3 regions of the Exiguobacterium sp. SH3S1 genome follow, and region 1 is predicted to be linked to each of the others. Evidence: riboswitches for the same ligand, from Rfam matches in the RefSeq annotation. Region 1 holds a riboswitch; each other region holds the start of a gene.
What was found. Region 1 has a riboswitch for S-adenosylmethionine ahead of EVJ26_RS03840 (methionine ABC transporter ATP-binding protein). Riboswitches for the same ligand answer to the same signal wherever they lie in the genome.
Positions count from the first base shown of each region.

Region 2: it holds a riboswitch for S-adenosylmethionine, as region 1 does, so the genes downstream of both, mtnK (S-methyl-5-thioribose kinase) here and EVJ26_RS03840 (methionine ABC transporter ATP-binding protein) in region 1, are expected to answer to the same signal.
Region 3: it holds a riboswitch for S-adenosylmethionine, as region 1 does, so the genes downstream of both, EVJ26_RS13075 (aminotransferase class I/II-fold pyridoxal phosphate-dependent enzyme) here and EVJ26_RS03840 (methionine ABC transporter ATP-binding protein) in region 1, are expected to answer to the same signal.

Region 1 covers NZ_SJUW01000002.1:209,064-221,442, reverse strand. The annotation lists gene EVJ26_RS03865 (hypothetical protein) at 1-176, shown strand, start outside; gene EVJ26_RS03860 (arsenate reductase family protein) at 222-575, shown strand; gene gcvH (glycine cleavage system protein GcvH) at 624-1,007, shown strand; gene EVJ26_RS03850 (PTS sugar transporter subunit IIC) at 1,052-2,107, opposite strand; gene EVJ26_RS03845 (thioredoxin family protein) at 2,297-2,554, shown strand; SAM riboswitch class I at 3,007-3,112, shown strand; gene EVJ26_RS03840 (methionine ABC transporter ATP-binding protein) at 3,191-4,219, shown strand; gene EVJ26_RS03835 (methionine ABC transporter permease) at 4,209-4,871, shown strand; gene EVJ26_RS03830 (MetQ/NlpA family ABC transporter substrate-binding protein) at 4,900-5,730, shown strand; gene EVJ26_RS03825 (MDR family MFS transporter) at 5,835-7,049, shown strand; gene sufC (Fe-S cluster assembly ATPase SufC) at 7,222-7,983, shown strand; gene sufD (Fe-S cluster assembly protein SufD) at 7,996-9,264, shown strand; gene EVJ26_RS03810 (cysteine desulfurase) at 9,266-10,486, shown strand; gene sufU (Fe-S cluster assembly sulfur transfer protein SufU) at 10,476-10,910, shown strand; gene sufB (Fe-S cluster assembly protein SufB) at 10,930-12,327, shown strand.
Region 2 covers NZ_SJUW01000003.1:141,457-153,835, forward strand. The annotation lists gene EVJ26_RS05155 (methylthioribulose 1-phosphate dehydratase) at 1-296, opposite strand, end outside; gene EVJ26_RS05160 (2-hydroxy-3-keto-5-methylthiopentenyl-1-phosphate phosphatase) at 293-943, opposite strand; gene EVJ26_RS05165 (2,3-diketo-5-methylthiopentyl-1-phosphate enolase) at 940-2,094, opposite strand; SAM riboswitch class I at 2,166-2,268, opposite strand; SAM riboswitch class I at 2,474-2,576, shown strand; gene mtnK (S-methyl-5-thioribose kinase) at 2,658-3,812, shown strand; gene mtnA (S-methyl-5-thioribose-1-phosphate isomerase) at 3,809-4,843, shown strand; gene EVJ26_RS05180 (GNAT family N-acetyltransferase) at 4,953-5,435, opposite strand; gene EVJ26_RS05185 (VOC family protein) at 5,515-5,895, shown strand; gene EVJ26_RS05190 (winged helix-turn-helix transcriptional regulator) at 5,927-6,232, opposite strand; gene EVJ26_RS05195 (lactoylglutathione lyase family protein) at 6,350-6,841, shown strand; gene EVJ26_RS05200 (zinc-binding dehydrogenase) at 6,844-7,824, shown strand; gene EVJ26_RS05205 (threonine aldolase family protein) at 7,874-8,938, shown strand; gene EVJ26_RS05210 (TsoY family (seleno)protein) at 8,993-10,174, opposite strand; gene EVJ26_RS05215 (FAD/NAD(P)-binding oxidoreductase) at 10,519-11,712, shown strand; gene EVJ26_RS05220 (hypothetical protein) at 11,730-12,287, shown strand.
Region 3 covers NZ_SJUW01000015.1:38,208-44,500, forward strand. The annotation lists gene EVJ26_RS13070 (iron-containing alcohol dehydrogenase) at 1-874, opposite strand, end outside; gene EVJ26_RS13075 (aminotransferase class I/II-fold pyridoxal phosphate-dependent enzyme) at 871-2,046, opposite strand; SAM riboswitch class I at 2,123-2,223, opposite strand; gene EVJ26_RS13080 (AI-2E family transporter) at 2,401-3,501, shown strand; gene EVJ26_RS13085 (MDR family MFS transporter) at 3,761-4,879, shown strand; gene EVJ26_RS14525 (hypothetical protein) at 4,834-5,043, shown strand; gene EVJ26_RS13090 (peptide MFS transporter) at 5,185-6,293, shown strand, end outside.

The DNA of each region.
Region 1 (12,379 bases):
ATCCGACGCGCCGGGTCGAGATACGGCACCCGGAGCTCGTCGCCGGGCTCGACGAGTGGCTGCCAGGTTACGGCAAGTCGGTCGAAGCGGCCGCGGCGATGCTGAGCTATATCGAAGCGCGTCACCCGGTCAACGCAACGCTGAAGCGAGAAATCGCACGCTTGCTCGAAGCGTGATTTGCGGGAATGGAGTATGCTACAGTAAAACAAGAGGTGATAAATATGGTGACACTATATGGCTATCCGCCATGCAGTACGTGTAAGAAGGCAGAGAAATGGTTGAAGGAGAACGAAGTCGCGTATACATACGTTCATATCGTCGAGGCGACACCGTCAAAAGATGAACTCGCGTCGATCTGGCAACAGTCAGGGCTGCCGCTCAAAAAGTTTTTCAATACGAGCGGGCAAGTGTATCGTAATGAAGGCATTAAAGATAAGCTCCCGAATTTGTCAGAAGACGAACAAATCGAGCTTTTAGTCAGCAATGGTATGCTTTTAAAGCGTCCAATCGTCACTGACGGTCAAAAATCGACGGTCGGTTTTTCAGAAAAGTCATTTACAGACGTTTGGGGCTAAGTGCTATAATACACATGTGAGTCTAATTTATTTGAGGGGGAAGTCAAGATGAGCAAAGTACCTGCAAATCTACGTTATTCAAAAGAACACGAATGGGTTGAAGTGAACGGAAGCGTTGCCCGCATCGGGATCACGGATTTCGCACAAAGCGAACTAGGGGACATCGTGTTTGTGGAACTTCCTGAAGTCGGCGGCACGATTTTGCTCGACGAGCCGTTCGGTTCGGTCGAATCGGTCAAGACGGTGTCTGAACTGTACGCACCGATCTCTGGGAAGATCACGGCAGTGAATGAATCACTCGCGGATTCTCCGGAACTCGTCAACGAAGCACCGTTCGAAGGCGCATGGATGATCGAAGTCGAGTTGAACGATTCAACGGACGTCGACAAACTCATGTCAGCCGAAGAATATGAAGCGATGATTCAAGGCTAACAAAAATCCCGGTTTCTCTTTATGAGAAGCCGGGATTTTTTGATTTAGTCGAAGTCGAGGCGGTAATGTTCAGGCTGGATGAGTGATGTCCGGTTGAACAGGCGATAGAAGACAATCCCGAGCGTCACCGGAATGAGGCCGAACAAGACGATGACGAGCATGACGTTCCATAGGGCGAATCCGCCTGGCATCAAGTGCAGGGCGTTGACAGGTCCGATGAGCCCGGAGACGCCGAAACCGGCGCTGATCGGTGTCCCCTCGATACGGAGGATACCGGCGAGCGCCCCGAGAATGGCCGCGTTCGCGAGCACAGGCAGCATCATGATCGGACGGCGGACGAAATTTGCCATTTGAATTTTCGGTGAGCCGAGGAAGTGAGCGATTGATGTCCCGGTGGCATTCATCTGCCACCCGGCGATGGCGAGACCGAAGCCGGCCGCGACGACACCGAGGTTGGCGGCCCCGGCGGCAACACCGGACAGGCTGATCGCCGTCGCGATCCCGACCGTCGAGATCGGAGAGACGATGATGAGCGAGAACGCCATCGCGATCAACATGCCCATCATAATCGGCTGGAGTTCAGTCATCGTCATGATGATGGTGCCGATGTACGTCGTGATCTGGGAGATGTACGTGAGTAAGAACATGCCGATCCCGCCGGCGATGACGATGACCGTCATCGGTAAGACGAGCACGGTGTACGTCTTTAATCGTGGTGACAACTGCATGACCATATATGTCGCAAGTGCGGCCGTCACGCCGGCCGTGATGACGTCACCGATTCCGGCCATGAGGAACGCACCTGCCTCGATGCGGATGGCGCCGCTCCCGACCTGGGTCGCAATGCCGATCGTGCCGGCCTCGAGCGCAGAACGTCCGAACTGCATGGCAACGGCTACACCGATGATGACGGGTAAGAGGCGCATCGCGATCGTCGTCGCATCTAAGATGAACTGTAGCGACGGAATATAAGGAAGGATTGCTTTCGTGAGCTCGCCGAGGAGCGCGCTCGGGATGAGGGCGATTAAAATGGCGAGGCTGAGTCCGTTCAATACGTTCATCAAAAATTGTTTGCCTGTCAGTTTCGTTTGTTCCGTCATGGGTGGATTCACCTGTCCTTTTCTACGTGTTTGCTGTTATGTACGAAAGCGATAAAGTTAATGACCATACTATGCCTCTTTTGGGCGAGCGTCAACAAGAAATGTTGAACTATTCAGATTTTTCCAGTTGAGCACAACTTTTGAACAGATCGACTCACATTCATATACTTATAGAAGAGGTGAGAGAAAATGATTTCAGACGGATTGTTATATATATACGCCCCGATGTGTGGAACATGCGCTGTGGCCGAGCGGATGCTCGCGGTCGTCGAAGCGGTCGACCCGACACTCGCGATCGACAAGCAGGACGCCAACTTTATCCCGCAAGAGTTAGAAGCGTATCAAGTGATGAGCGTACCGGCGCTGTTAAAGCTTAAAGACGGCCAAGTCGAAGACCGATTATATGCGTTTCAAAACGTGCAGCACGTCCTATCTTTCGTTAAATGAGATAGGATGATTAGAATAATCAGAAAATTTTAAATAATCAGTTGACACAGAAAGTTCACGAATGGTATATTCATTACAACATCTTACTTGAACACAATATAGGACGAGATTTTCCAGCCATCAAGACGTTTTAGAACAGCCGGTGCATCACTTTACGCGACTTTTAGGTGGACCTTCCCTTAGATTGTCCCCCAAAAAAATCAAGCGCAGGGACACCGACCGCGTAACCGCACGGTACGTTCTAAGGCCGAGTGATGGATGGCTTGAATCCCCCATATAAGGATGAACACTCTGATCGGGCAAAAGAGTTTCATCTATGGGTTGTCCTTCCGTGACTCAAGGTGCTACGTTCTGTGTCATCCTCGGATGGCACCTTTTTTTGATTTTTCGCACAAAATAGTTTGACATGAAAATAATGTGTCGCTATTATAAAGCTAATCGAATAAACAACACTCTTATCAAGAGAGGCTGAGGGACTGGCCCTATGACGCCCAGCAACCGCGGAGCAATCCGAAATGGTGCTAATTCCAGCAAGGTGAGAACCTTGGAAGATGAGAGCAATCGTTGTCCGTACCGATAAAGTACGCACGTTTGCTCAAACGTGTGTACTTTTTTTGTTGTCAGGAGGGAAAGGTATTGATTCAATTACGTAACGTGGCCAAATGGTTCGACACGAAGAACGGTCGGGTCCAGGCGGTCGATGATGTGTCGCTCACAATCGAGAGCGGCGAAATTTTTGGAATAATCGGATATTCAGGGGCGGGGAAGTCGACGCTCATTCGTCTGCTCAACCGGCTCGAGGCACCGTCAAGCGGTGAAATCGTCGTCGCCGGGAGCGAGCTGACGAAGCTCACTCCGAAAGAACTGCGCGGGGTGCGCAAAAACGTCTCGATGGTGTTCCAACACTTCAACTTGTTATGGTCGCGCACGGTCGCTGAGAACATCAGCTTCCCGCTCGAACTGATCGGGGTACCGGCCAGTGAACGTAAACGCCGCGTCCAAGAGCTCGTCGATCTCGTCGGTCTCGCCGGACGTGAAGACAGCTATCCGTCGCAACTATCGGGCGGTCAAAAACAGCGAGTCGGGATTGCCCGCGCGCTCGCTACAAATCCAGAAGTGCTCCTCTGCGATGAAGCGACGAGCGCACTCGACCCGAAGACGACCGATTCGATCCTCGAACTGCTCGTCAGCATCAATAAGAAACTCGGACTGACGATCGTCCTCATCACCCATGAGATGCACGTCATCCAAAAAATCTGTCATCGCGTCGCCGTCATGGAGGCAGGGAAGGTCGTCGAGACCGGCCAAGTCGCGGACGTGTTCCAACATCCGGAACAGCCGATCACGAAAGAGTTCGTCAAACAGATCGGTGCCGTCGACGACATGTCGCTCACGTTCGAGCATTTGAAAGCACGTTATCCGAGCGGCCAAATCGTCAAGCTCAAGTTCTTGAACGAGACGGCCGAACAGCCGATTTTATCGGAAGTGTTGAAACAGCACGACATCGGCTTCAACATCATCGGCGGTAACGTGACGCAGTCGCAAGTCGGTGCGCTCGGGACGCTATTCATCCAATTGATCGGAGAGCCGGCTGAAGTCGAGCGGGCCATCGCCTCAATCCGGTCGCAGGCAGTGGGAGTGGAGGTAGAAAACGATGTTTCCTAATGTAGACTGGCAAGTCATGTTCGAACAGACGTGGGAGACGCTCTATATGACGCTCGTCGCGGGAGCCGCGACATTCGTCATCGGTCTCGCCCTCGGCATGCTCTTATATGTCACGAACGAACCACTCATGACGAAGAATCGTCCGATTTACACGATCATCAGCGCGGTCGTCAACGTGTTCCGCTCGATCCCGTTCATCATTTTGATCATCTTGCTCATCCCGTTCACACTCCTCATCGTCGGGACGATGCTCGGCTCGACGGCGGCGCTCCCGGCGCTCATCATTGGGGCGGCCCCGTTCTATGCGCGCATGGTCGAGCTCGCGCTTCGTGAAGTCGACCGCGGCGTCATCGAGGCGGCCGAGTCGATGGGCGCGACGAAATGGCAGATCGTCTATAAAGTGTTGTTCCCGGAAGCACTCCCGGCCATCGTGTCAGGCATCACGGTGACGATCGTCGCCATCGTCGGTTACACGGCCATGGCCGGAGTCGTCGGGGGCGGTGGCCTCGGGAACTTGGCGTTCCTCGAAGGGTTCCAGCGTTCACAAAGCGACGTCACGTTCGTCGCGACCGTATTGATCTTAGTCATCGTCTTCGTCGTTCAGTTCATCGGCGATCGACTCGTCTCAAAAATCGACAAGCGTTCCGCTTGATCAAATAGAAAATTTGGAGGGTATCATAATGAAATCATGGAAAACAGTACTCGGATTGACAGCAGCTTCAGCACTCACAATTCTCGCGGCATGTGGCGGCGGGGACTCAGAATCAGGCTCGGGCGACGATAAAACGCTCATCATCGGCGCGTCGAACGTACCACACGCCGAGATTTTAGAGCACGTCCAAGACGAATATGAAGAAAAAGGCTACACGCTTGAAATCAAGAAGTTCCAAGACTACGTGCTCCCGAACAAAACGCTCGCGAATGGCGAGCTCGACGCGAACTACTTCCAACACGAGCCGTACCTCGAGTCACAAATGGCTGAGAACAAAGACTATAAATTCGCTTCAGCCGGCGGCGTCCACATCGAGCCGATCGGTGTCTACTCACAAGACTACAAATCACTCGATGAGCTTCCGGACGGCGCTGAAATCATCATGAGCTCGTCGGTCGCTGACCACGGACGAATCTTGACGATGCTTCAAACAGAAGGCTTGCTCACGCTCGCTGACGGCAAGACGACAGACGCGACAGTCGCTGACATCGTCGACAACCCGAAAAACTTGAAGTTCAAGACGGACGTCGAAGCGGCACTTCTCCCGCAAGCGTTCAACAACGGTGAAGGCGATGCCGTCCTCATCAACACGAACTACGCGATTGATGCCGGCCTCAACCCGCTCGAAGACGCAATTGCTCTTGAAGGCGAAGACTCACCGTACGTCAACTTGATCGTCACGCGTGAAGGCGACGAGGACGATGAGCGCGTCAAGGCACTCCTTGAAGTATTGACATCAGAAGAGACACAACAGTGGATCTTAGATGAGTACAAAGGTGCGGTCGTACCGGTTAAATAATGATTGATTTTAGGCTTGGGACATCCCGGGCCTTTTTTGTTTGCAGTGGTTTTGCTTCAATAATAGAAGTAAACTATTTATATGTAGAAAAAGGGGGGATCCGGGTGAGCATACGACACATTCATCCGCTGACGCTTGGCGTCTTGTTCGGTACATTTTTTGCACGGCTGTCGACGTTTTTTGTCATGCCGTTTTTTGCGATTTATCTCGCGACGCTCGGTTTCTCGGCGAGCGTGATCGGGACAGTGTTCGCGACGTCGGCATTATCCGGTCTATTTATGAGCTTTTTCGGGGGGACGCTGTCTGACCGCTACGGGCGCAAACAGCTGATGTTGATCGGTATCGGCTTGAACGCTTTGACGTTCACCGGCTTCGCGCTCGCAACCGAGTTGATTTGGTTTTACATATTTTCGGTATTGATGGGGGTTTCACGTTCATTCCTTGAACCGGCGTCTCGGGCCTTGATCAGCGACACGACGCAACCTGACCAGCGTGTCATCGTCTATAACGTGCGCTACTTCATGATCAACATCGCTGCGGCGATCGGACCGCTCCTTGCGGTCGTCTTATCACTTACGGGAGCGAAGAGCGCGTTCTTCGTCGTGACCGCCGTCTATGTCCTTTACGGCCTCGTCATCTCGACGTTGTTCCGGAAATATCCGTTTGAAGAAGGGGACGGCGTCAAAGTCCGGCCGCGCCTGACGGAGACGTTCCGTGTGTTAAAAGAAGACAAGACGTTCCGCTTCGTCATCATCGGCATGATCTTCGCCATCATCGGCTACAGTCAATTCAATTCGACGTTGCCGCAGTTCATCGCGTTTCACGACGGATTCAGTGACGGGTCGCGCCTGTTCGCTTATCTGTTGACGGTCAACGCGATCACCGTGCTCATCGTGCAGTATCCGATCATGCGGTTCGGCATTCGCGTCTCACCGATCAAGTCGCTGTTCTTTGGGATCGCGACGCTCTCGATTGGGCTGTTGTTAATCGGCTTCGCTGCCGAGGTGTGGGTATTGTTCGTCGCGATGGTCATCTTCACGGTCGGGGAAGTGCTCATGTTCACGATGACGGACGTGTTGACGGACGAGTTGGCACCGGAACATTTGCGTGGCACGTATTTCGGGGCGATGGGGTTGACGGCACTCGGTCAATCGATCGGGCCGGTCATCGGCGGACTGCTGCTCGACGGCTTCGACAACGCGTCGCTCCCTGTATTTGGGAGCCTAGCCGTTCTGACCGCGTGTGGCGCCTTTTTCTTCACCGGCGCGCTACGGGAAAAACAAGCGAATTCGGCTCAAGTCGAGGAAAATGTTGGATAATATCTTGATTTCCCGATGTTCTCATTCTCAACATTTATGTTCTATTGAGAATGAAATATAAGGTGAGTCGCTTGAAATAAAAAATTGCCTAGATTAAGATTAGAATATATCTAATCTACGCCACAAATGGCGAGAAAACGGAAGGGGTATCCGAATGTCTAACGTACCACACATGAAAATTGATGACCTCCGCGTCTCAATCGAAGGAAAAGAGATCGTCAAAGGTCTTAATCTTGAAATTAAAGGTGGCGAAATTCACGCCATCATGGGTCCTAACGGGACTGGTAAATCAACACTCGCATCTGCCCTCATGGGTCATCCATTGTACGAAGTGACAGGAGGAAGCGTCGACTTGAACGGAGAAGACGTCCTCGAGATGGAAGTAAATGAACGTGCGCAAGCAGGCATGTTCCTCGCGATGCAATATCCGGCTGAAATCAGCGGTGTCACGAACGCCGACTTCTTGCGTTCAGCGATCAACTCGCGCCGTGAAGAAGGCGAAGAGATCTCACTTATGAAATTCATCCGCGAACTCGATTCGAAGATGGGCGTTCTTGAGATCCCTTCAGAAATGGCACACCGCTATTTGAACGAAGGCTTCTCGGGCGGAGAGAAAAAACGTAACGAGATCCTTCAAATGATGATGATCAAACCGAACATCGCGATTCTTGACGAGATCGATTCAGGTCTTGATATCGATGCGCTCAAAGTCGTCGCCAAAGGCGTCAACGAAATGCGCACTGAAGAGTTCGGTTGCTTGATCATCACGCACTATCAGCGTCTCCTCAACTATATCGAGCCAGACTTCGTCCACATCATGATCGACGGGAAAATCGTCATGTCGGGTGGCAAAGAGCTCGCACAACGACTCGAAGCAGAAGGTTACGACTGGGTGAAGCAAGATCTTGGGATGACAGTAGACACAGAAGCGTAAGGGGGCTGTACGATGACCGTACAATTTGAATTAGATGCACAAGCAGTAGCGGCACGTGCAGAGGCGCTCGGTGGACCAGCATGGATGGTCAACCGACGTAAAGAAGCAGCAGAACTTGCGCCGACTCTCGCCTTGCCTAAAGTTGAAAAGATCAAGATTGATAAATGGGATTTCACAAGCGGAGACGTCGAACTCGCGAAGCTTGACGGGTTGACGCCTGAAATCGAAGCATTGCTCGGAGACCACCGGACAAACGTGCTCGTTGAACGCAACGGTCATGTCGTCTATAACGAACTTACGATGCCGGAAGGCGTCTTGTTCATGGGAATCCAACAAGCGATGGAACAACATCCGGACCTCGTCGAGAAATACTTCATGACAGAAGGCGTTCGGGTTGACGAAGATCGCTTGTCTGCCTTGAACGCAGCGCTCACGAACGGTGGGGCTTTCTTGTACGTCCCGAAAAACATGCAATTGAAAGACCCGCTCCAAGCCATCTTCACGATGGAACAAGCGAACGGTTCGTTGTACCACCATACGATCGTCGTCGCCGACGAAGGCAGTGAAGTGACGTATGTCGAAAGTTTCTTGTCGAACACGAATGAGCCGCACACGGTCAACGCCGTGACGGAAGTGTTCGTCGGAGCGAACGCGAAAGTCGTATTCGGTGGGGTCGACCAGCTCGCTGAGTCAGCACTCACGTTCATGAACCGCCGCGGTGTCGTCTACGAGAACGCTCATCTTGATTGGGCACTCGGACATATGAACGACGGCAACTCGCTCGTCGAGACGAAGACGCATCTCGTCGGAGACAACACGTACTCGAACACGAAAGCGGTCACGATCGGTCGTGGCGCACAGAAACAAAACTTCAACATCCGGACCGACCACTTTGGGAAGTCGTCGGAAGGATTCATCTTGATCCACGGTGTTCAAAAAGACTCGGCAACGGCGATCTTCAGCGGGACATCGATGATTCATCACGGTGCCTCGAAGTCGAACGGTGTCCAAACGGAACGCGTCCTCATGTTGTCTGAAAAAGCACGGGGCGACGCCAACCCGATCCTCCTCATCGATGAGGATGACGTTATGGCCGGCCATGCCGCTTCAGTCGGACGCGTCGACGACATTCAGTTGTACTACTTGATGAGCCGCGGTCTGTCGCGTAAAGAAGCTGAACGTTTAATCATTCACGGATTCTTGAACCCGGTCGTCGAGCAACTCGCGATCGAGTCGGTCAAAGACCGTCTCCGTGAAGTCATCGAAGGGAAAGTGCGTTAAGATGATTGATGCCTCGATTCGTAAACAGTTCCCGATTTTAGATCAGGAAATCAACGGCCATCCGCTCGTCTATCTCGACAGTGCGGCGAGCTCCCAAAAACCGCTTGCTGTCATCGAGGCGATCGAGGATTACTATCGCCGTATCCACTCGAACGTGCACCGTGGCGTCCATACGCTCGGCACGCACGCGACGGATGCGTATGAAGGGGCACGGGAGCGTGTCCGTTCATTCATCAACGCCTCAGTACCGGAAGAGATCATCTTCACTCGGGGGACGACGACGGCGATTAACCTTGTCGCTTCAAGTTACGGGGACGCCAACGTCAGCGCGGGAGATGAGATCGTTCTCACACCGATGGAGCACCACGCGAACTTGATTCCGTGGCAACAGCTCGCCAAGCGCACAGGTGCGAAACTCCGTTACGTCGAAATGACGCCAGACGGCCGGATCACACTCGACGCGGTGCGGGAAGTGTTGTCGGACCGGACGAAGATCGTCGCCATGAGCCACGTCTCGAACGTGCTCGGCACGATCAACCCAATCGCGGAAGTGGCGAAACTCGCCCACGAAAAAGGTGCGGTCATGGTCGTCGATGCGGCGCAAAGCGTACCGCACCGGAAGCTTGACGTCCAAGCGCTCGATTGTGACTTCCTTGCCTTCTCTGGCCATAAGATGCTCGGTCCGACCGGGATCGGTGTCTTGTACGGGAAGAAACAGCTGCTTAAAAACATGGAGCCGGTCGAGTTCGGCGGCGAGATGATCGATTACGTCGACTTGTATGAGTCGACGTGGAAAGACATCCCGTACCGCTTTGAAGCGGGAACACCGATCATCGCCGGTGCCGTCGGTTTGGCTGCCGCCATCGACTTTTTAGAAGACCTTGGTCTCGAGAATGTCGAGGCACACGAACGGGCGCTCGTGACGTACGCCATCGAACAGATGCGTACGATCGAAGGGATCGAAATCTTTGGTCCTGAGGAGCGCGTCGGGCTCGTCACGTTCAACTTGAACGACGTCCACGCCCACGACCTTGCGACCGTCTTAGATATGCAAGGGGTCGCGGTACGGGCCGGTCATCACTGTGCCCAACCGCTCATGCGCCTCCTGAAGCAATCATCGACTGCCCGAGCGAGCTTCTACTTGTATAACACACGAGATGAAGTCGATCGCTTCATCGAAGGGTTACGTCAAACGAAGGAGTATTTCAATTATGAGTTTTAACAATCTCGACATGTTGTACCGACAAGTCATCATGGATCATTATAAAAACCCAAGAAACCGTGGCGTCATCGAAGATGGCGTGACGATCGATTTGAACAACCCGACGTGCGGGGATTCACTCCGACTCCAACTTCAAGTCGAAGACGGAATCGTGAAAGATGCCAAGTTCGAAGGGGAAGGCTGTTCGATCAGTCTCGCCTCGGCATCGATGATGACCCAAATCGTAAAAGGTAAGTCTGTAGACGAAGCGCTCCAACTGGCCAACATCTTTTCACAGATGGTCCAAGGGAAAGACTACGATACAGACACGTTCGACCTAGGCGACATCGAAGCGTTGTCTGGTGTCTCAAAGTTTCCGGCTCGCATCAAGTGCGCCACGCTCGCGTGGAAAGCACTTGAAAAGGGAGTCGACGAGGAAGCGTAAGTAGAAGGAGGAGACCGATATGGCGAAAAACATGCCAGACGTTGGCGATTATAAATATGGCTTCCATGACCGAGACATCTCGATTTTCCGTTCAGGCCGCGGCTTGACGAAAGAAATCGTTGAAACGATCTCGAACATGAAAGAAGAACCGGCATGGATGCTCGAGTTCCGTTTAAAATCACTCGAACAGTTCCGGAAGATGCCGATGCCGACATGGGGCGGCGATCTCACGTCACTTGATTTTGATGAGATCACGTACTACGTCAAACCGTCTGAGAAGACGGAGCACTCGTGGGACGAGGTTCCTGAAGAAATCAAACGGACGTTTGATAAGCTCGGAATCCCCGAAGCGGAACAAAAATACTTGGCAGGTGTCTCGGCTCAGTACGAGTCAGAGGTCGTCTACCATAGTATGCAAGAAGACTTCGAAGAAAGAGGTGTCATCTTCAAAGATACGGACACTGCTTTGAAAGAAAACGAAGACTTGTTCCGTGAGTATTTCGGGAAATTGATCCCGCCGACGGACAACAAGTTCTCGGCACTCAACTCGGCCGTCTGGTCAGGTGGCTCGTTCATCTATGTGCCAAAAGGCGTGAAACTCGAGCAACCGCTCCAAGCCTACTTCCGGATCAACTCGGAAAACATGGGTCAATTCGAGCGGACGCTCATCATCGTCGACGAGGGCGCTTCTGTCCATTACGTCGAAGGATGTACGGCACCGGTCTACACGACGAACTCGCTTCACTCAGCCGTCGTCGAGATCTTCGTCAACAAAGACGCATACTGCCGCTATACGACGATCCAAAACTGGGCGAATAACGTCTATAACTTGGTCACGAAGCGTGCCGTCTGTGAAGCGGGCGCGTCGATGGAGTGGATCGATGGCAACATCGGATCGAAACTCACGATGAAGTACCCAGCCGTCATCTTAAAAGGTGAAGGCTCACGTGGAATGACGCTCTCGATCGCACTCGGCGGTAAAGGGCAGCACCAAGACGCTGGGGCGAAGATGATTCACCTCGCACCGAACACGTCGTCGTCGATCGTCTCGAAGTCGATTTCGAAACAAGGCGGAAAAGTCTCGTATCGCGGAATCGTCCACTTCGGCCGTAAGGCGAAAGGTGCCCGTTCGAACATCGAATGTGACACGCTTATCATGGACAACGAGTCGACGTCGGACACGATCCCGTACAACGAGATCTTGAACGACCAAGTCTCGCTCGAGCACGAAGCGAAAGTCTCGAAAGTGTCAGAAGAGCAACTCTTCTACCTCATGAGCCGTGGGATCTCGGAAGAAGAAGCGACCGAGATGATCGTCATGGGCTTCATCGAGCCGTTCACGAAAGAATTGCCAATGGAATACGCCGTCGAAATGAACCGTCTCATCAAGTTTGAGATGGAAGGATCGATCGGATAATCCTGAATATGTAGATAAAGACGGTTGACATGAAATCATGTCAACCGTCTTT
Region 2 (12,379 bases), on a different contig from region 1:
GTGTGCACATGGAGTGAACACGTCGCCGCAGTCTTGTTGAACACCTCGACGTGTAGCAACGTCTCAGCGGACGGTTTGCCAGTTTGTTCGCCAAGTAACCTGCCGGCCGCGTCGACGAGGACGAAATCGTCCGCGGTCCGTTTTCGTTTATCGCGTCCGCTCGCCGTGACGAGGAAGGTCAGCGGGTCGTCGGAGACACGAATCGCCAAATTGCCACTCGTTCCGGGGAACCAGTCGCGCGCGGCGAGTTCGTCTTTAATGTCGGCGAGTTCAAGCCAACGTGCGGTCACGCTCATACGTGCACCTCCTTCATGTGATGGGTGATGTCGTCGAACGTCTCGAACGGGGCGTAGGCGATGCCTTCTGCTTCACAGAGCGTGATGAGTTGCCCACGGGCGTAGACGAAATCGGCCCGTTTGGCGATCTCGAAGTCGGTCACCGAGTCACCGATGACGATCAAGCGATCAACGGGATCGACGATCGTCCGGGCGATTGTCGGTTTGCAGCAACCACAATCATTCGTGCAATGCGCGTCACAGGCGTAGGGCCAGTCGACGCGTACCGTCTCGCCCGAGAAGTCGGCGACGTTACAGTAGATGTGGTCCGGCGCGACGTGGTCTTGCAAGATCGGGTACACGAAAAAGTCCATGCCGCCGCTGACGACGTCGAACTTCCAAACTTGTTGCCGGACTTCTGCCAAAAACGTCGAGAAACCTTGGCGCAAGGTGATGCGGTCCAGCAAGTAGTCACGGTACGCCGAAGCGTCAGCGCTCGGCAACAGCTGGAACATCTGTCCGACCCCGGAGCGGATCGAGATGTCTTGAGCGAGCACGTCGTCTTTGAGCGCGTGCCATTCGGGCGGTGCGAACGCCCGCATCAAAGCGATGATGTTGTCCTCGGCCGTGATCGTCCCGTCGAAGTCACACAAGATGTGAATCGTCATTGTTTTGACCACGCCTTTAGCGCGGCCTCGAGCTCGTTCGTCTGGCTCGCCACGCCCACTACTTGCTCAATCGCTTGTCGGAACGCCCGGGCCCCGGCAGCCGCGCCGTCTGGGTGACCGTGGATGCCGCCGCCGGCGTTGATGACGACGTCTGTGCCGAAATCACGGATGATGTCCGGGACGAGCCCCGGATGGATGCCGGCCGACGGGACCGGTAGAATCGGCTTCGCCCAGTGCGGCCGAGCACTGCTATCCCGAATCGCGAACGCCTCATCGGACGGTGTCGCGAGTGAACCGTATGGGGACGGGAACAGCGTCAAGTCGGCCCCCGCGAGGCGGAACAATTTCCCGAGCAAGAGCGAGTGGCTGATCGAGCCGGTCAAGGCGCCGGCGAACGCCGGATGCGCCAAAATCGGGACGTTAATTGTTGGATCGCTCGCGAGTTCGCGGAGTGTGTCGAGCCCGTATGTATAGACGTTGAACAACAGTGCCGTCGCGCCCGCCTCGATCAAGCGGAGCGCTTGGTCACGTAGCCCGAACACCGGACCGCTGAGCGTGATGGCATAGAGCGAACGTTTCCCGGTCGTTTCGAACTGTTCTTGGATGACGGCCGCCCCGATTTTAGCTCGTTCAAGCGACGGAGTGAGCGGATTATCGTATAGGATTTCATCATCTTTGACGATGTCGATGCCGCCGGCGAGCTGGTCTCGAAGTTGCTGTTCTAAGAAGCGTAAATCACGGCCGATGATCCCTTTAAAGATGCTCATGACGAGCGGGCGATCATGGACGTCGAGCAACTCACGAACGCCTTGAACACCGAACTTTGCTCCGGGGAATTCAGACGCAAGCGTTTCGGGTAACGTCAAGTCGATCAAGCGTACCGAGTCATCGAGCGATAATTTCCCGAACGTCGTCGTCAAGATGGATGAGAAGTCGGGCGTGACGTTATGGAGCGGATAACGGATTGTGAAGCGACTCGTCGTTTCCGTGTGCGTCGTTGAGACGACCTCGCCCCGATACGCCTTTAATTGTTCTTGCTCTAGGTGGGGCAGTTCCGTCCATGTGCCGACGGTCAGTTCAAGGGCGATTTTCTCGGCGACAGTCGCGACGCGGTTCGTCCGGCTGATTTCATATGTGGCAGTAATACTCATGTTCGTTCCTCCTTCCGGTCAAACAAAAAATGACCCCATGCCGAGGCAAGAGGTCATCATAAAAAAATGAACTCTTATCTCTCAGCTTACGCTGCAAGAATTAGCACCGTGCCCAATCGGGTCGGTTGCTGCGACATCATCGGGCTTGTCCCCTCCGTCTGCTCTTGATAAGAATGTATTTTGAAGTTGTGAAATTTAATTGAATTTTGTCACACAATATCCGGTTCGTCAATTCCTTTTTTTGAGAAAAAATAGTTGAATTCATTGTTTCTATATATGCCCGGGAAAAGACAACACCGGGTCCGAAAATTGACGTTGACAACTTGGTGCTCGAGTAAGTAACATTCATCACAACAAGTTCACACAATCGAATATGACACTCTTATCGCGAGTTGGCAGAGGGAATTGGCCCGATGACGCCGCAGCAACCGACCAGTAGGCACGGTGCTACATCCACCAGACATACGTCTGACAGATGAGAGGAACAACCGTTACGGCTGTGCCTCTTTCTCGCGGAGAAAGGGGCTTTTTTTGTGGGGAATATACCGAAAGGGGAAACAGACATGGCTTATCAACCATTTACAGAACAGACAGTCGTCGAGCACGTCAGAACGTTAGGGTTACTCGAAGATGGGGGCATCGCGCATTGCGAGGAGATCGGGGACGGCAACTTGAACCTCGTCTTCCGCATCCGTCAAGGCGAAACGAGCCTCATCGTCAAGCAGGCGCTACCGTATGCGAAAGTCGTCGGAGAGAGTTGGCCGCTCACACTTGAACGGGCGTGGATCGAGCAGCTCGCGTTGCGCGAATTCGCTAGCGTCGTCCCGCGTTTCGTCCCGGTCGTTCTCGGCAGTGACCGGACGCTCGCCTACACGATTTTAGAGGACTTGTCCGACTTTGATATCGTCCGGACGGGCTATTTGGAAGGGAAAACGTATCCTGAACTCGCCCGTCACATCGGTGAGTTTTTAGGACAGACGTTGTTTGAGACGTCAGACTATACGGCCGGCCCGATTGAGAAGAAGCGGAAAGAACGGGATTACTACAACCCGGAACTGTGCGACATCACTGAAAAACTGATCTTCACCGATCCGTACAAAGATGCCGAATCGAACAACATCGAAACCGCGCTCCGTCAGGACGTCGAAGCGCTTTGGCGTGACCAGAAATTGAAAGTGGAGGTCACGAAACTGAAAGTCGGTTTCGTCACGAAACACGACGCGCTCTTGCACGGAGACTTACATACAGGCAGTATCTTCGCGACGCAACAAGAGACGAAAGTCATCGATCCGGAGTTCGCTTTTTACGGACCGTTCGGCTTTGACATCGGGCAAATCGTCGCCCATTTGACGCTATCGACGTTCCATGACCCACTCAAACGGTTCGAACGGTTCACGGACGTATTGACGGTATGGGAGACGTTTGAGAAGACGTTCCGGACGAAGTTTGAGACGGCGGTCGAACCGTTCAACACGGACGGATTCGTCGATGAGCTACTTCAAACCATCTTTAGCGACACGATCGGCTATGCCGGATGCGAACTGATTCGCCGCGCCATCGGTCTCGCCGGAGTCGCTGACCTCGAGACGTTACCGGAAACGGTCCGGCTCGAGCGGAAACGGGAAGCGCTCACGCTCGGCACGACGCTCATTAAACAGCGCCACGATGTCCGGACAATCGATGAATTAGTGACGCTGTTAGCGGGGGTACGCGTATGACAGTCCAAAACATTCGCTTCGACCCGAACCGGGACGAGCTCGTCATTTTAGACCAAACGTTACTGCCCCATGAAGAGCGGTACGTGACGATCGCGACGCTCGAACAGGCGGAGCACGCCATCGAGACGTTACAAGTCCGAGGCGCGCCGGCCATCGCCTATTTCGGCGCATTCGTGCTCGCGAAAGAAGCGGTCCGCCTCCAGGATGACCCGGACTTCACACGCCGGCTCGACCTCGTCGGCCGTCGATTGATCGCGACCCGTCCGACGGCGGTCAATCTGCAAAACGTGATCGAGTCGCTTCTCGGATTCAACGTCGGAGACGACTTTGAAAGAATCGCGACTGACATCAAACATCGGGCCATCGCGCTGTTCGAGCGAGACGTCGACACGTATCGGGCCATCGGGGAGCATGCGCTCACGGTGCTGCCGGCAGGGGGGAACGTCTTGACGATCTGTAACGCCGGGGCGATCGCGACGTCGCGTTACGGGACTGCGCTCGCGCCGTTTTACGTCGGGAAAGAGCGAGGTATCGCGTTTAACGTCTTCGCTTGTGAGACGCGGCCGCTCCTCCAAGGGGCACGCCTGACCGTCTGGGAGCTCGACCGGGCCGACATCGACGTCACGCTCATCACCGACAATATGGCCGCTTGGACGATTCAGGCGAAAGGAGTCGACGCCATCATCGTCGGCGCTGACCGCATCACACGGACGGGTCACGTCGCCAATAAGATCGGCACGCTCCAGCTCGCCGTCCTGGCTAAACATTACGGGATCCCGTTTTACGTCGCGGCCCCGCACTCGACGTTTGATTTAACGGCGGACGATGTGATTCAAATCGAGGAGCGGAGCGCGCTAGAAGTGACCCATATCGGCGGACAACCGACGGCGCCGGTCGGGATCACCGTCTTTAACCCGGCGTTTGACGTCACACCGCCTGAACTGATCACCGGACTCATCACCGAAGCGGGCGTGTTCGAACCGACGGAGACGGACATCACACACCATGTAGGGGGAACGATTCACGTGTGAAACAGCAGCTCCGTGCTTGCCCGAACGATGAAGTGTGACCGTCTTGGTATGAGACGGGAAATGGCCATATCTTCTTGGTCGACAAAGGCACCGGGCAGCAGAAAAGCCCTCAGAATCTATCCTGAGGGCGCTTTTTGCGTTCTAATGCGATGAAGTCGAACGTACTCCCGTTCGTGTCTTGTTGAAACGAAGCCACTTGTCGAAACCCGCAAGCTTCATACACGCGAATCGCCCGCGCGTTGAACGTGGCAACCGACAAGGTGATACGATTTGGGTCGAACGTAGATTCGATGAAATCAAGAATCGAGGTGACGAACGCTCGTCCGGTCCCATTTCCGGTCAGACCTGGCTTCATGCCTAAACCGAGGTCAATCGTATCGGCGTCTGTTTGATGCACGCTAACAAAACCGACCAGTTCGCCATCGTTCGTGATGGCGAATACCGATTGCCCTCGTTGTTCGGTGTCTAAAAACTCGGCCAAGTCGTCTTCGTCAGCCTCCATATCGTAAAAAGCATACTTTCCTTCGTAATGCCAACTGAAGGCGATCATTTCGGCCTGCGCTTGTGTCATCAAAGCGAACTTATATGTCATAGTGATTTCCTCGTTTCAAAAGGATGGATAGGTGCTACACTTTCGATAGTACCATCAATTCAAGAAGTGAGGTGACCACATGGGAATCAAACTAGATATGGTCGGCATCGTCGTCGAGGATATGAAGCGAGCGCTCGACTTCTATCGGCTGCTCGGACTGTCGATTCCAGCATCAATGAACGGGGAAGCGCACGTTGAAGTTGACGAAGGCGGCGTCCGGCTCGTCTTTGACACAGTCGAGGTGGCGGAGTCGGTGTATGGGGAATGGAAACCGGCATCGGGGCATCGGGTCGAGCTCGCTTTCCTGTGCGACAGCCGTGAAGCGCTCGATACACTGTTTGAAGCTATCTTCAAACAAGGATACGTGATTCATCGTGAGCCGTGGGACGCGTTTTGGGGACAACGTTACGCCATCGTCGTCGATCCGGACGGGAACCTCATCAGCCTATTCGCGTCATGACAAAACCCTCGCCGGAAAACTTGGCGAGGGTTTATTCGTCTCGGGTTTCGCCCCAAGAGCAGAGCGCCTTCATCGCTGGTTGCAGGCTAAACGCCTCCTCGGTGAGGGAGTATTCGACGTGGAGCTGTTTGTCGGTCGAATAGTCGTCGCGTCGGACCATGCCGAGCTGTTCGAGTTCGCGCAGTTGGTCGGTCAACACTTTGCGGCTGACGTCGGGGATGGCGCGCTGAATCTCCGAGAAGCGGCGCGGGCCGGTCTCGAGCGTGCAGTACACTTGTGGACGCCATTTACCGCCGATGATGTCGAGCGCCTTGTTGACGGGGAACGGGGTCGTCATGTTCAGTTCGCCTCGCTTTCGGGTAGTTACTTCAATGTGCGTACTTTTTTTCTTGCTACGATGAAGGTATCTTATCGTTATCGACCCAAATGAGCAACCAAAAAGGAGCGGATCAATTTGACTTATCCACGTACATTCTCACATATCGGGCTATCAGTCCCCAGTGTGACGGAAGCAGTGAAGTTTTATGAAGACGTGATGGGCTGGTATACGATCATGCAACCGTCGGACGTCGTTGAGGATGACTCACCGATCGGCGTCATGTGCACCGACGTGTTCGGCCCGGGCTGGGGCAAGTTCCGCATCGCCCACATGTCGACCGGTGACAAGATCGGCATCGAGCTGTTCGAGTTCCCGAACAACGAGAAACCGGAGAATAATTTCGAGTTTTGGAAAACAGGCATCTTCCACTATTGCGTCCAAGACCCAGACATCGAAGGGCTCGTCGAGAAGATTGTCGCCCACGGTGGCAAACAACGGATGCCGATCCGCGAGTATTACCCGGGCGATAAGCCGTACCGGATGGTGTACTGTGAAGATCCGTTCGGCAACCTCGTCGAGATCTACTCGCATTCGTATGAACTGACATATTCGGAAGGAGCGTACTAATCATGAAAGCATGGCTACTTGAACAACCTGGCCTAGATAATATGAACCTCGGGGACATCGAACGACCGACCCCGGGAGCGGGCGAACTGCTCATCAAAGTCGAAGCGGTCGCCTTGAACCCGGTCGACTATAAAGTCGGCACGAACGGCAACCCGAACTGGGCATACCCGCACATCCTCGGCGTCGACCTCGTCGGCGAAGTCGTCGAAGTCGGCTCGAGCATCGCCAACATCATCACCGGCTCACGCGTCGCCGTCCATACGAGTCTCGCGAACAACGGAGGCTTCGCCGAGTACGCTGTCGTCGACGCCCGTGCTTGTGCCGTCGTACCGCAAGACGTTAGCGACGAAGCGGCAGCAGCCATCCTCTGTGCTGGCATGACGGCGTATGAAGCGGTCATGCAGAAGCTGAACACGCGCGACAAAGAGACGATTCTCGTCCACGCCGGAGCGGGCGGGGTCGGCGGCTACGCGATTCAGCTCGCGAAAAAGCTCGGTCTCAAAGTATTCACGACGGCATCGCCGGAAAACTTTGATTGGGTCACATCACTCGGTGCCGACGTCGCAATCGACTACAACGTCGAGGACGTGACGGAACGAATCATGGAACTGACGGACGGCCGTGGTGTCGATCTAATTTTGAACACGGTCGGCCGCGACGTGGCGACAGCCGATCTCGATCGCCTCGCCTTCAGCGGACAGCTCGCTCATATCGCCGGTCCGCCTGACATGTCGAACATGAAAGGGTTCACGCTGTCACCATCGATCCATGAAGTCGCCCTCGGTGCGGCCCATGCGAGCGAAGACGAGCGCGCGATTCGCAACTTGGCGTATATGGCCGAGGAATTGATGAAACTGCTCGAAACGGGTGAACTGAACGACCTCGTCACCGACGTGTTGCCGTTCGACCGCTTGAAAGACGGACTCGAACAGCTCCAGACGCGGAAAGTACGCGGCAAGTTGATTGTCCGCGTACGCGACTAAATCTTGGCCTCTTGTCTCGTGGCAAGGGGCTTCTTTTGGAGGGGATGGCATGGATTTACGGACGTCGTATCAACAGACGACGCATCAACTGAGCGGGCACGGGAAACGGAACGTCGGCGTCTTACAGCGCGCGTTTGAGCAAGCCGACCCGGAGCAAACGAGCGACCATTATGGGACGGGCGAGGTCATCGAACAATTCGAACAAAAGCTCGCCACGCGGCTCGGGACGGAAGCCGCCGTTTTCTTTCCGAGCGGCACGATGGCACAACAGATCGCCTTACGCATCTGGTCGGACGAGACAGGGAATCGAAGCGTCGCCTATCACCCGCTCTGTCACTTGGAGATTCATGAACAAGACGGACTGAGACAGCTGCATCACCTCGAGCCGCTTTTGATTGGGGGCGCGGACCGCTTGATGACGCTTGAAGAAGTGGAGGCGTTGCCGGACGTCGCTTGCCTGTTGGTCGAGTTGCCGCAACGTGAGCTCGGCGGCTATTTGCCGCCGTTTGATGAGCTTGAAGCGATCAGCCGGCACTGCCGGGAGCGGGGGGTTCATCTGCATCTCGATGGGGCCCGCCTGTTCGAGACGTTGCCATATTATGAGAAGACGGCCGAAGAAGTGTGCGCCTTGTTCGATAGCGTCTACGTCTCGTTCTACAAAGGGATCGGCGGTGTCGCCGGGGCGATTTTAGCCGGACCGAAAGCGTTCTGTGACGAGGCAAGAATCTGGAAACGGCGCTATGGCGGCGACTTGATCGGCTTATACCCGTACATCATCCCGGCCGACTACTACTATGAGCTCAGGAAAGACCGAATGGGAACGTACTACGAACATGCCAAAGCGCTCGCAACCCGGTTCAATGCGCTCGACGGCGTCTGGACGACGCCGGATGTGCCGGTGACGAACATGTTCCATCTTCACATGAACGGGGACGCAGAAACCGTCTCGAATTGGATTAAACGTGTTCAAACGGAGACAGGCATCGGCATCACTGGGTACGTCGTGCCACATGACGGCTATTGTTCGACCGAGATCAGTGTCGGGGATGCATTTTTAGACATCGATACGTCTCGGCTCGACAAGTTGTTCGAGGTACTCTCCCATCAACAATAACAAAAGCCCTGAAGAAACAATCGTTTCGACAGGGCTTTTGTTGAGGAACGATGCTTATGCAGCCTCAAGTTTGGATGCGTTTTTTCGTAGTGAAAGGTGTTTGACCGACAGTGTGATGAGCCATTGGATCGTCTTCGCTTGGACGAATACGAGCGGTGACAAGATGACGTAGTGCATCAGACTGTGCGCTGTGATGAAGTCGTTTTGAACGAGTCCCCAGTGGACGAAGAACATGCCGAGGACGACGTAGGCGACACCTGGGCAGATGAGGCCGAAGCTCGCCGCGCCATCAGGCTGTTCGTTGAAATAGTCTAGACGACGCAATACACGGAATCCGATCAAGCCGACGGCAGTGCTCGCCATGAACAGGAAGCCGAGTACGACGAACAGTAGCGCCGTGTTGACATGTGTCTCGAGTAGCCGGTGCGACACCATCGAATAGATTCGAACGAACGTGATTCCAGTGAGCGTGAAGATCGGAATCAGTAACCAGACGGTCGGTGCGCCAGGTTTGGCCAGACCTTTCGCCAATACGGCACGTAAACTCATACCGCCGAAGAAGAGGAGGATACCGCTGACGAGCGCTAAGAACAAGAGGGAGGCGACCGTCGATGTGACATAGACCCATGGTGTCGTCGACATCGCGGCAGGGCTCGCTAAACCGACAGCGACCATGACAAACGCGAACGCTCCTAAAAATTGTCCGAATTGATTTAAGTTGTCGACCGGAAATTTACCGTGCGCCATAACGTTGGAGATGTACTGAACATAAAGCACGAGCGCGTAGACGCCGATTGCCAAGAATGCGAGCAAGGCGAACGGGAAGAGTGATTGGACGTTGGCCCATAGTCCAGGGACGAACAAGGCGCCGAGAATGAACACGACATTGACGCTCATCGCGTATGTAAGCGGTTCGGCCATGACCGCCACTTCACCCGGAGTGCCTTTGAGAGCCTGATAAGCCGACGTTCGCTTGTACGTGTGGAACGAGCGGACGTTCCAAATGAGCAGGCGGAAATGGTTCACCGCGAGCGCCAAGATGATGAAGGAGACAGCGACAACGAGAATTTGCGCAGTTCCTCCTTTCTCAAACGTGGCCCGCAAATGATCGAAATGGGGGAGTGGTGAATCCGGATGCGGAATCAAAAACATGAAATACATAAAGAACGAGACGGCGAGCCCGCCGTTACCGAGTGCTGATAAGAAGTAGAGCGGATGATAAGGTCGTTGTGTCATTGTGAAAAAGTCCTCCTAAAAAAATCAGATAACCAATTTATACCCCCTATGGTATAATGGAGTCAATACTTTCCTCGTCAAATGAGGGGAATCCCCTATGCCGTTTTGATGAGGAAATCATGTCGGGCGAAGTGATTTAACTCACAGGTTGGCCTGGGAAAACAACTGGGGGACTTCATGACTAGATGACGACGATCATAGTTGCGTCCTATAGTCCGGGAGAAATTGAGGGACTTCCCCTATATAAGTTGTATGCGCTTTCAACTATGCTGAAGGCGTGGGTAAGTTCACTTAATTGACATAATTTTGTCGGTCATCTACGGAAACGAAAGGGGAATTGCTTTATGCGTACTCATTATCGAGTTGTCATCGTCGGAGCCGGCACCGGAGGGATTAGCGTCGCTGCTCGCCTGCTTCGTGAAAAACATCATTTAGCCGATGAGGTTTTGCTGATCGACCCTGAAGAGAAACACTACTATCAACCACTTTGGACGCTTGTCGGAGCCGGTGCCGCGAAAAAAGAAGAGTCGGAGCGAGACATGGCGACACTCATCCCAAAAGGTGCGAAATGGCTTCAGGACAAGGTAGTCAGCTTCGATCCGGAAGCCAATCAAGTCGAGACGGCTGTCAACGGGACGATTTATTACGACTACTTGGTCGTCGCGTCGGGGATTGAGATCGATTGGGGTCGGATCAAAGGGTTGGAAGCAGCGCTTGGGACGAAACAAGTATGTAGCAACTACTCGTATCAACACGTCGACTACACGTGGGATACCCTTAGGGGTTTTGAGGGCGGTACCGCGTTGTTCACGCACCCAGCATCACCTGTGAAGTGTGGCGGGGCCCCGCAAAAAATTATGTATATGGCGGAAGACTACTTTGTGAAAACAGGTGTCCGCGATAATAGTAAAATCGTCTTCGGATCGGCCAATCCGGCTATCTTTGACGTTGCCAAATATCGGACGGCGCTCGAAAAAGTACTCGAACGAAAACGGATTGACACACATTTCCGTGTCAATTTAATTGAGATTAAAGCAGACGACAAAGTCGCTGTCTTTGAACAGTTAGATAGCGGTGAAACGTTCGAGGTAGGCTATGACATGATTCACGTCACGCCACCGATGCAAGCACCGACATTCATTCGAGAAAGCAAGCTTGCCGATGCGGGCGGATGGGTCGATGTCGATATGTACACGCTTCAACATAAACAGTATAAAAACGTCTTCGGACTCGGTGACTGCACGAATGTACCGACATCGAAGACCGGGGCCGCGATTCGGAAACAAGCACCCGTCGTCGCTAAAAATGTGGGTGACCTCATGTATGGCCAAGTTCCGGTCGCGTCGTATGACGGCTACTCGTCTTGCCCGATCGTCACAGGCTACAATAAGCTCATCTTGGCCGAGTTCGATTACGAGAAAGTACCACAAGAGTCGATGCCGTTCAATCAGGCGAAAGAACGCCACAGCATGTACATCTTGAAAAAAGACTTTCTTCCAGTCATGTATTGGAACGGGATGTTGAAAGGGACGATGTGAGAAAGGGGGAGAAGACGATGGAACGTACAACAACGAAAGAACAGACATTAGAATCTGTGTTGACGCGGCCGGACGTCGAGCAAGCGCTCGTCTCCCTCGTCGAACGATTGCCCGAGATTGAGAAGTCGCTTCGCCGCCTCGAAGATGCCGTCGATTTCGGGATGGCGACGATGAATGACCAGCAAGTGAGACAAAAAGTCGATACGCTCCTCGACTCATCGAATTTACAGGTCGAGACGCTCGAGGCGGCGGTCAAGCTCGCCGAGAAGTTGCCGATGTTGCTCCAGGTGACGAACCAGCTTGAACAAGTGCTCGCTTTCGCACAAGACGTCTACGGGGACGAGCAGACACGAGAACTGATCGGTCAACGGGTCGATGAATATGTCGCACCGGTAAAAGAGAAAGCCGACGCCACGCGCACGATGCTCACCGAAATCCGGGCACGGGCCGAACGCGACGACCGCAACATCACGTTGTTCTCGCTCGTTCGTTGGCTGAAAGAGCCATCGGTCCAGCACGGCCTCAAGTATATGCAGGCGACGGTCGAAGTATTGTCCGAACAAACAAAAAAATAATGAACCGGTCCGGACGTGAATGCATCACGTCCGGTTTTTGTATGATCAAATAGTTGGCAATGATTACCCACGGGGGTATGATGGAGGAAATG
Region 3 (6,293 bases), on a different contig from region 1:
TCTCAAGTGACGTCGGCGCGCCGATCCTGGCGAGCCACGCCTCTAAATACGGGGCGTCAGACGAGCCACGCAACCGTTCTTGGACAAGGAGGCCGAAGCCGACCTTGTCGCCATGTAAGAACGGATGGGTCGACTCGAAGCGGCTGAGCGCGTTGTGGACGGCGTGGGCGACGGCGACGCGTGTCCCGGCGTCCCCGAAACCACCGACGGCACCGCCGACGGCAAGGATGTGATCGACCGCGAACCGGGTCTCTGGCCCATACGCGGTGAAACTGGACTCACTCAAGTCGAGTTCGACGAGCCGGCCGCATTGCTCGGCCAAGGCGAGACCGGTATTGACGCCGGCATCAGGCGAACTGTCGCCGCTCAAATAGCGGGCCTCGTAAAACTTGGCGACCGTGTCGATGACGCCGGCTCGGAAGTAGTCGTACGGCGAGTCCGTCACGACCCTCGCGTCGACGATGACCCGCTCGATGACGACGCGGAACACGTCGTAGCGGTCATAGGCGCCCTGCTCGTCATAGATGACGCTGAGCGGTGTGAAGGCGGCACAGTTCGAGGCGAGCGTCGGGATGACGATCAGCGGGACACCTTGCCGGTAAGCGACGAGTTTCGCCGTATCGACGAGCTTGCCCCCACCGACGGCAAGGAGGACATCCACATCCTTCAAACGGAGCCGTTCGACCTCCGCGTCCGTGCATTCGCCACGGAACAGCGATGTCGGATAGGCAGTGATCGCTGGCAGGACGCGCTTGACGACGTCAAAACCGTTCTGGCCGCGCAGCACGTGAGCACGACGGCCAGCGATCAATTCATCGAGCCGCTCGAGCGCGTCATCCGCATGGTCGTACTCGAGCACGGCTTGGCGGATCATGCCCGGACCTCTTCATACGTCGCGAACAGTTTCTCGATCCGCTCGACGGCCTCGTCGATCTTCGACTCGGCGGAGACGAGTCCGAACCGGACGTACCGCTCGCCTTCTGAGCCGAAGAAATAGCCCGGCGTCACGGCGACCCCTGCCTCGTGGAGCAGCTTATGCGAGAACGATTTGGCGTCCCCGTCCGGCACTTTCGCCCAGACGAAGAACGAGCCGCTCGGGGCCGTGATGTCCCATCCGGCCTGACGTAACCCGTCGACGAGCCGGTCGCGGCGGGCCTCATACAACCGTGACAAGTCGTCCCGGAGCGAACGCGGTGACTCGAGCGCGGCGATGGCCGCCTCTTGGATGGCCGAGAACACGCTCACATGGACGTGGTCCTGATACGTGTTGATCGCCTCGATGATGTCGCGGTTGCCGACGGCGAAAGCGACCCGCCAGCCGGACATGTTGAACGCCTTCGACATCGTATACACCTCGATGCCGATGTCTTTCGCTCCCGGCGTCTGCAGGAAGCTCGGCGGGACGTGACCGTCGAAACCGATGCTGCCGTAGGCGAAGTCGTGGACGACCATGAGGTCATGCTTATTCGCGAAACGGACCGTGTCGTCAAAGAACGCGGGCGACGCGACGGCACCGGTCGGATTGCTCGGGTAGTTCAAATACATGAGTCGCGCTCCCTGCGGATCGAGCGTCTCATAATCAGGAAGATAACCGTTCTCTTCCCGGAGGACGAGGTCGTGGACGACCGCACCGGCGAGACGCGCCCCCGAGATGTAGTCCGGGTAGCCCGGGTTCGGGAGCAACATGCCGTCACCTGGCTCGAGCACACATTGCGGGAGCGTGATGAGTCCCGACTTGCTGCCGATCAAGATGGCCACTTCGGTCTCGGCATCGAGCGCGACGCCGTATTCGGTCTGGTAGAACGTCGCGACCGCTTGCTTCAGGCGCGTCTGTCCCCGGAACGGTCCGTATTGGTGTGTCGCCGGGTCGAGCAGGGCCGTCTGCAACGCCTCGCAGATCGGGGCTGGTGTCGGCAAGTCGGGCGTCCCTTGGCCGAGCCGGATGACGTCGCGGCCTGAACGCTCGAGTGCGGCGACTTCAGCGGCGAGTCCGACGAAATGCTGGGGTGGTAACGTTTTAAGTAACTTCGAGCGTCTGTCTGTCATGAATAGTCCTCCTATGCAAAAACACCCCTTTCCGAGGAAAGGGGTGTCGAGATACGGACGTATTCAAACAACCACCTTTCCATCTCTCAAGGTCACCTTGCTGGAATTAGCACAGTATTGAAACAATCTGTTGCTGAAGCTTCATCGGGCCAGTCCCTCCGCTTCTCTTGATAGAAAGTGTTTTTATATGCAATTGATAATTTCTGTAATATGTCATTTAGTAAACCAAACGTTACCAACCTTGTCAATCCTTATTTCAAAAATTCCTTGGCGCTATTGAATCCCGGTAAAAAAACGTTCATAGTAAAAGATGAACGTTATTCTGCAAAATTTACAGCATGAGGGGATAGACCATTGGAACTAAACCGTCAATTGATATGGAAGTTAAGCGTGATCGGGCTGATTCTGCTCGTCCTATGGAAAGTCATCAGTGAGCCGGACACGATCTCTCGGGTCCTGCAATATGCGTTTCAGCTGTTGACGCCGATCATCATGGGAATCGCCATCGCGCTGCTCCTCAACACCGTCCTGTCCTACATAGAAGAACGGTTCCACTTGAAGCGCTACCAAGGCTTGTTGATCGTCTACGTCACGTTCATCGGGATCCTTGTCGTGTCAGCGGTGACGCTGTTCCCTCGCATCTATTCGAGTGTCGCGTCTCTCATCGAGGAGCTCCCGTTTTATATTCGCCAAATCGATAGCTTCCTCGGTCAATTCAACACGTATTTGAGAGAATACAACGAGACGATCGCCCAAGCCATCGACTTGAACCGGTTCGAGGAGCGGTATTCCGGATGGGTCGAGACGGCCGTCGTGTCTTCGGTCGGTTACGTGTCGAGCTTCACGATGACGTTGATCAACTTGTTGATCGGGATCGTCATCTCGATCTACTTGTTGAAAGACAAGGAAGTGTTCGCCCGGATGTTCAAACGTCTGCTGTATGCGATGTTCCCGGTCGCCTCGGCGAAGACGACGATCGACATCTTCCAAGAGATGGACTATATCTTTAAACGCTACATCATCGGAAAGTCGCTCGACTGTCTCATCATCGGCGTGATGGCCGTCATCGGGCTCTTGATCATCGGCGCGCCGTACGCGCTCTTGCTCGGTGTCATCATCGGGGTGCTGAACTTCATCCCATACGTCGGGCCGCTCTTAGGGATGATCCCGGCGTTCATCATCACCTACTTCTACGATCCGTTCACGGCCCTGCTCGTCTTGTTGTTCATCTTCTTGCTGCAACAGTTCGACGGACTCTGGCTCGGCCCGAAAATTCTCGGCGACAGCGTCGGGATCACCCCGTTCTGGGTCATCACATCGATCATCATCGGGGGGAGCCTGTTCGGCCTCGTCGGGATGTTTATCAGCGTACCCGTGACCGCGATGATTCAGGTCGTCTTGTCCCGGTTGATCGATTATCGGCTCACCCGCAAGAATTTAAATGAACTGTTATGACGCAAGTCAAAATATGTTGACACATTTCAAGAATCTGTCATACAGTTGAAATGAAGAGTAAACTTTCAGAAAGGAGGACCCGCCATGTCAGTCATGACGCAGCCACATCGTATCCAATTTCATACTGACGGGTCGGGGTCTTCCGTTTCATGAACTGAAGTCACCCGCCTGTCTTCCGAGGCGTACATAGGTTAAGTAGGGACGAGTATGCCTCCGTGCATCCTTCGTCCCTTTTATTTTGTAGAAGCAGGTGAAACGTATGATTCAATCACTCAAACGGCTCGACCGTAACATTTGGATTCGTTTCCTCGGCGAGACGATCACCGGTGTCATGATGTTCATGATCGCCCCGTTCCTCGTCCTCTATTACAGCGACAAGCTCGACAGCTACGTCCAAGTCGGTGTCATCTTGGCGACCGGACCGATCATGGCGCTCATCGGCTCGGTCGTCGGCGGACGTCTCGCCGACCTGTATGGCCGAAAGCCGGTCATGATGACCGCCATCCTCGGTGATGCGGTCGCCCTCATCGGTTTCGCTTTCGCGGAAACGTTTTGGCCGCTCCTGCTCTTGAACGCCATGCTCGGCTTGACGAACTCGTTGTTCCACCCGGCCGCGAGCGCGATGGTCGCCGACGTGACCGAGCCGGAACAGATGAACGAGGCGTTCGGTCTCTTACGGATGGGGCATAATATCGGCGCGGCGTTCGGTCCCCTGCTCGGCAGTGCCGTCTTGTTCATCGACCGACAGTACATCTTCTTCACGGCAGCGTTCGTCTTTGCCTTTTATGCGCTCGTTCTCGGACGTTTCATCCGCGAGTCGCTCCCTGAGACGACCGGGCAGGACACACCGTCGAACCGTGACGTCTTGCGCGTCTTTTACAACGACAAAGTCTTTCTCGTCTTCATCTTCGCCGGAGTCTTCATCTCGATGGGCTTCTCGCTGATCGAGAGCATGTTGCCGCTGTTCTTGAAAGAGTCGATGCCGTCGTTCACCGACCGCGAGAACCCGTTCGCCTATCTGCTCGCCTTGAACGGCATCATGGTCGTCTTGTTCCAATTCCCGATCGCCTCAAAACTCGGGCGCAAACCGTTCGGCAACGTCATGCTGGTCGGGGCGACGATTTTCGGGATCGGGATGATGTTGATCGCGGTCGTGCCGCGGCTCCTCTATACGCTCGGCACCCCGTACCTCGTCCTCGTCGGTATCCTGCTCGCCGTATACGCGTTCTATACGCTCGGCGAGATGATCATGTCGCCCGTCCAACAGACGTTCATCGCCATGATCGCCCCCGAGAACATGCGCGGTGCCTATAACGGGGCCGCCAGCATCCAATGGTTGATCGGCGGTGTGACCGCGCCGCCAGCATCCAATGGTTGATCGGCGGTGTGACCGCGCCGCTCATGGCCAGCCTGTTCCTCGACCAGCGCGCCGGGCACATCGCCCTCATCCTCGTCGGGGCGGCGAGTTGTCTGTCGGGTTTCATCTATTGGCGCCTCGGGAGATACGTCAGCGCGGAAGAAGCTAAACAAAAGACTGCTTAGTTCATCAATCCACCTAAACAACTTGGTTTAGGTGGATTTTAGTTTCGTTTCAAACCTGTTAAAATTTGAACTTCACTTTCATTTTTCCTTTACAAACATAATGATTCTTCTTATGATAATACGGTCAAGGAGGGATCTTTCATGGAAAGGATCGATAAACAGAAAATTGTGGACAGTGTGCCACAAAAAGGATTTTTCGGACAGCCGAAAGGCTTGTTCACGTTGTTCTTCACTGAATTTTGGGAACGTTTCTCGTACTACGGGATGCGGGCCATCCTCGTCTTCTACATGTATTACGAGGTATCGGAAGGCGGTCTCGGGCTCGACCAGAACGTCGCCTTGTCGATCATGTCCGTGTACGGCGCGCTCGTCTACATGTCAGGAGTCATCGGGGGATGGCTCGCCGACCGCGTCTTCGGGACGTCCCGGGCCGTATTTTTCGGTGGTGTGTTCATCATGCTCGGTCATATCGTCTTGTCGATCCCGGGCAGCCTCACGTTCTTGTTCATCTCGATGGGTCTCATCGTCATCGGGACCGGACTGTTGAAGCCGAACGTGTCGAGTATCGTCGGTGACCTGTACCACGAGACGGACCGTCGCCGTGACGCCGGGTTCAGTATCTTCTACATGGGGATCAACCTCGGGGCCTTCATCTCGCCTTTGATCGTCGGCGGCGTCCAAAAGAGCTACGGCTTCCATTGGGGCTTCGCCCTCGCCGCGGTCGGGATGTTCATCGGTCTCGTCGTCTTCGTCCTCACGAAAAAAGGCAACCTCGGCCTCGCCGGGTCTTACGTGCCGAACCCGTTGACGGCGTCTGAAAAGAAGAATGCGATCAAGTACACGACATTGGCCGTCATCCTCATCGGAGGATTACTGGCCATCCTGATCCCACAAGGCTTGTTCACGATCAACACGTTCATCGGACTCGTCGGTGTGTTCGGAATCGCCATCCCGACGATCTACTTCATCGTCATGTACCGGAGCCCGAAAACGACAGAAGTCGAGCGGTCACGCATCATCGCCTACATCCCGCTCTTCATCGCCTCGGTCATGTTCTGGGCGATTCAAGAACAGGGCGCGACGATTTTGGCAAGCTATGCCGATAAGCGGACCGATCTTGAATTTTTAGGGTTCACGCTGTCGCCGGCCTGGTTCCAATCACTGAATCCGTTGTTCATCATCCTGCTCGCCCCTGTGTTCGCCTGGTTATGGGTGCGGCTCGGTGATCGTGAGCCGAGCATCCCGACGAA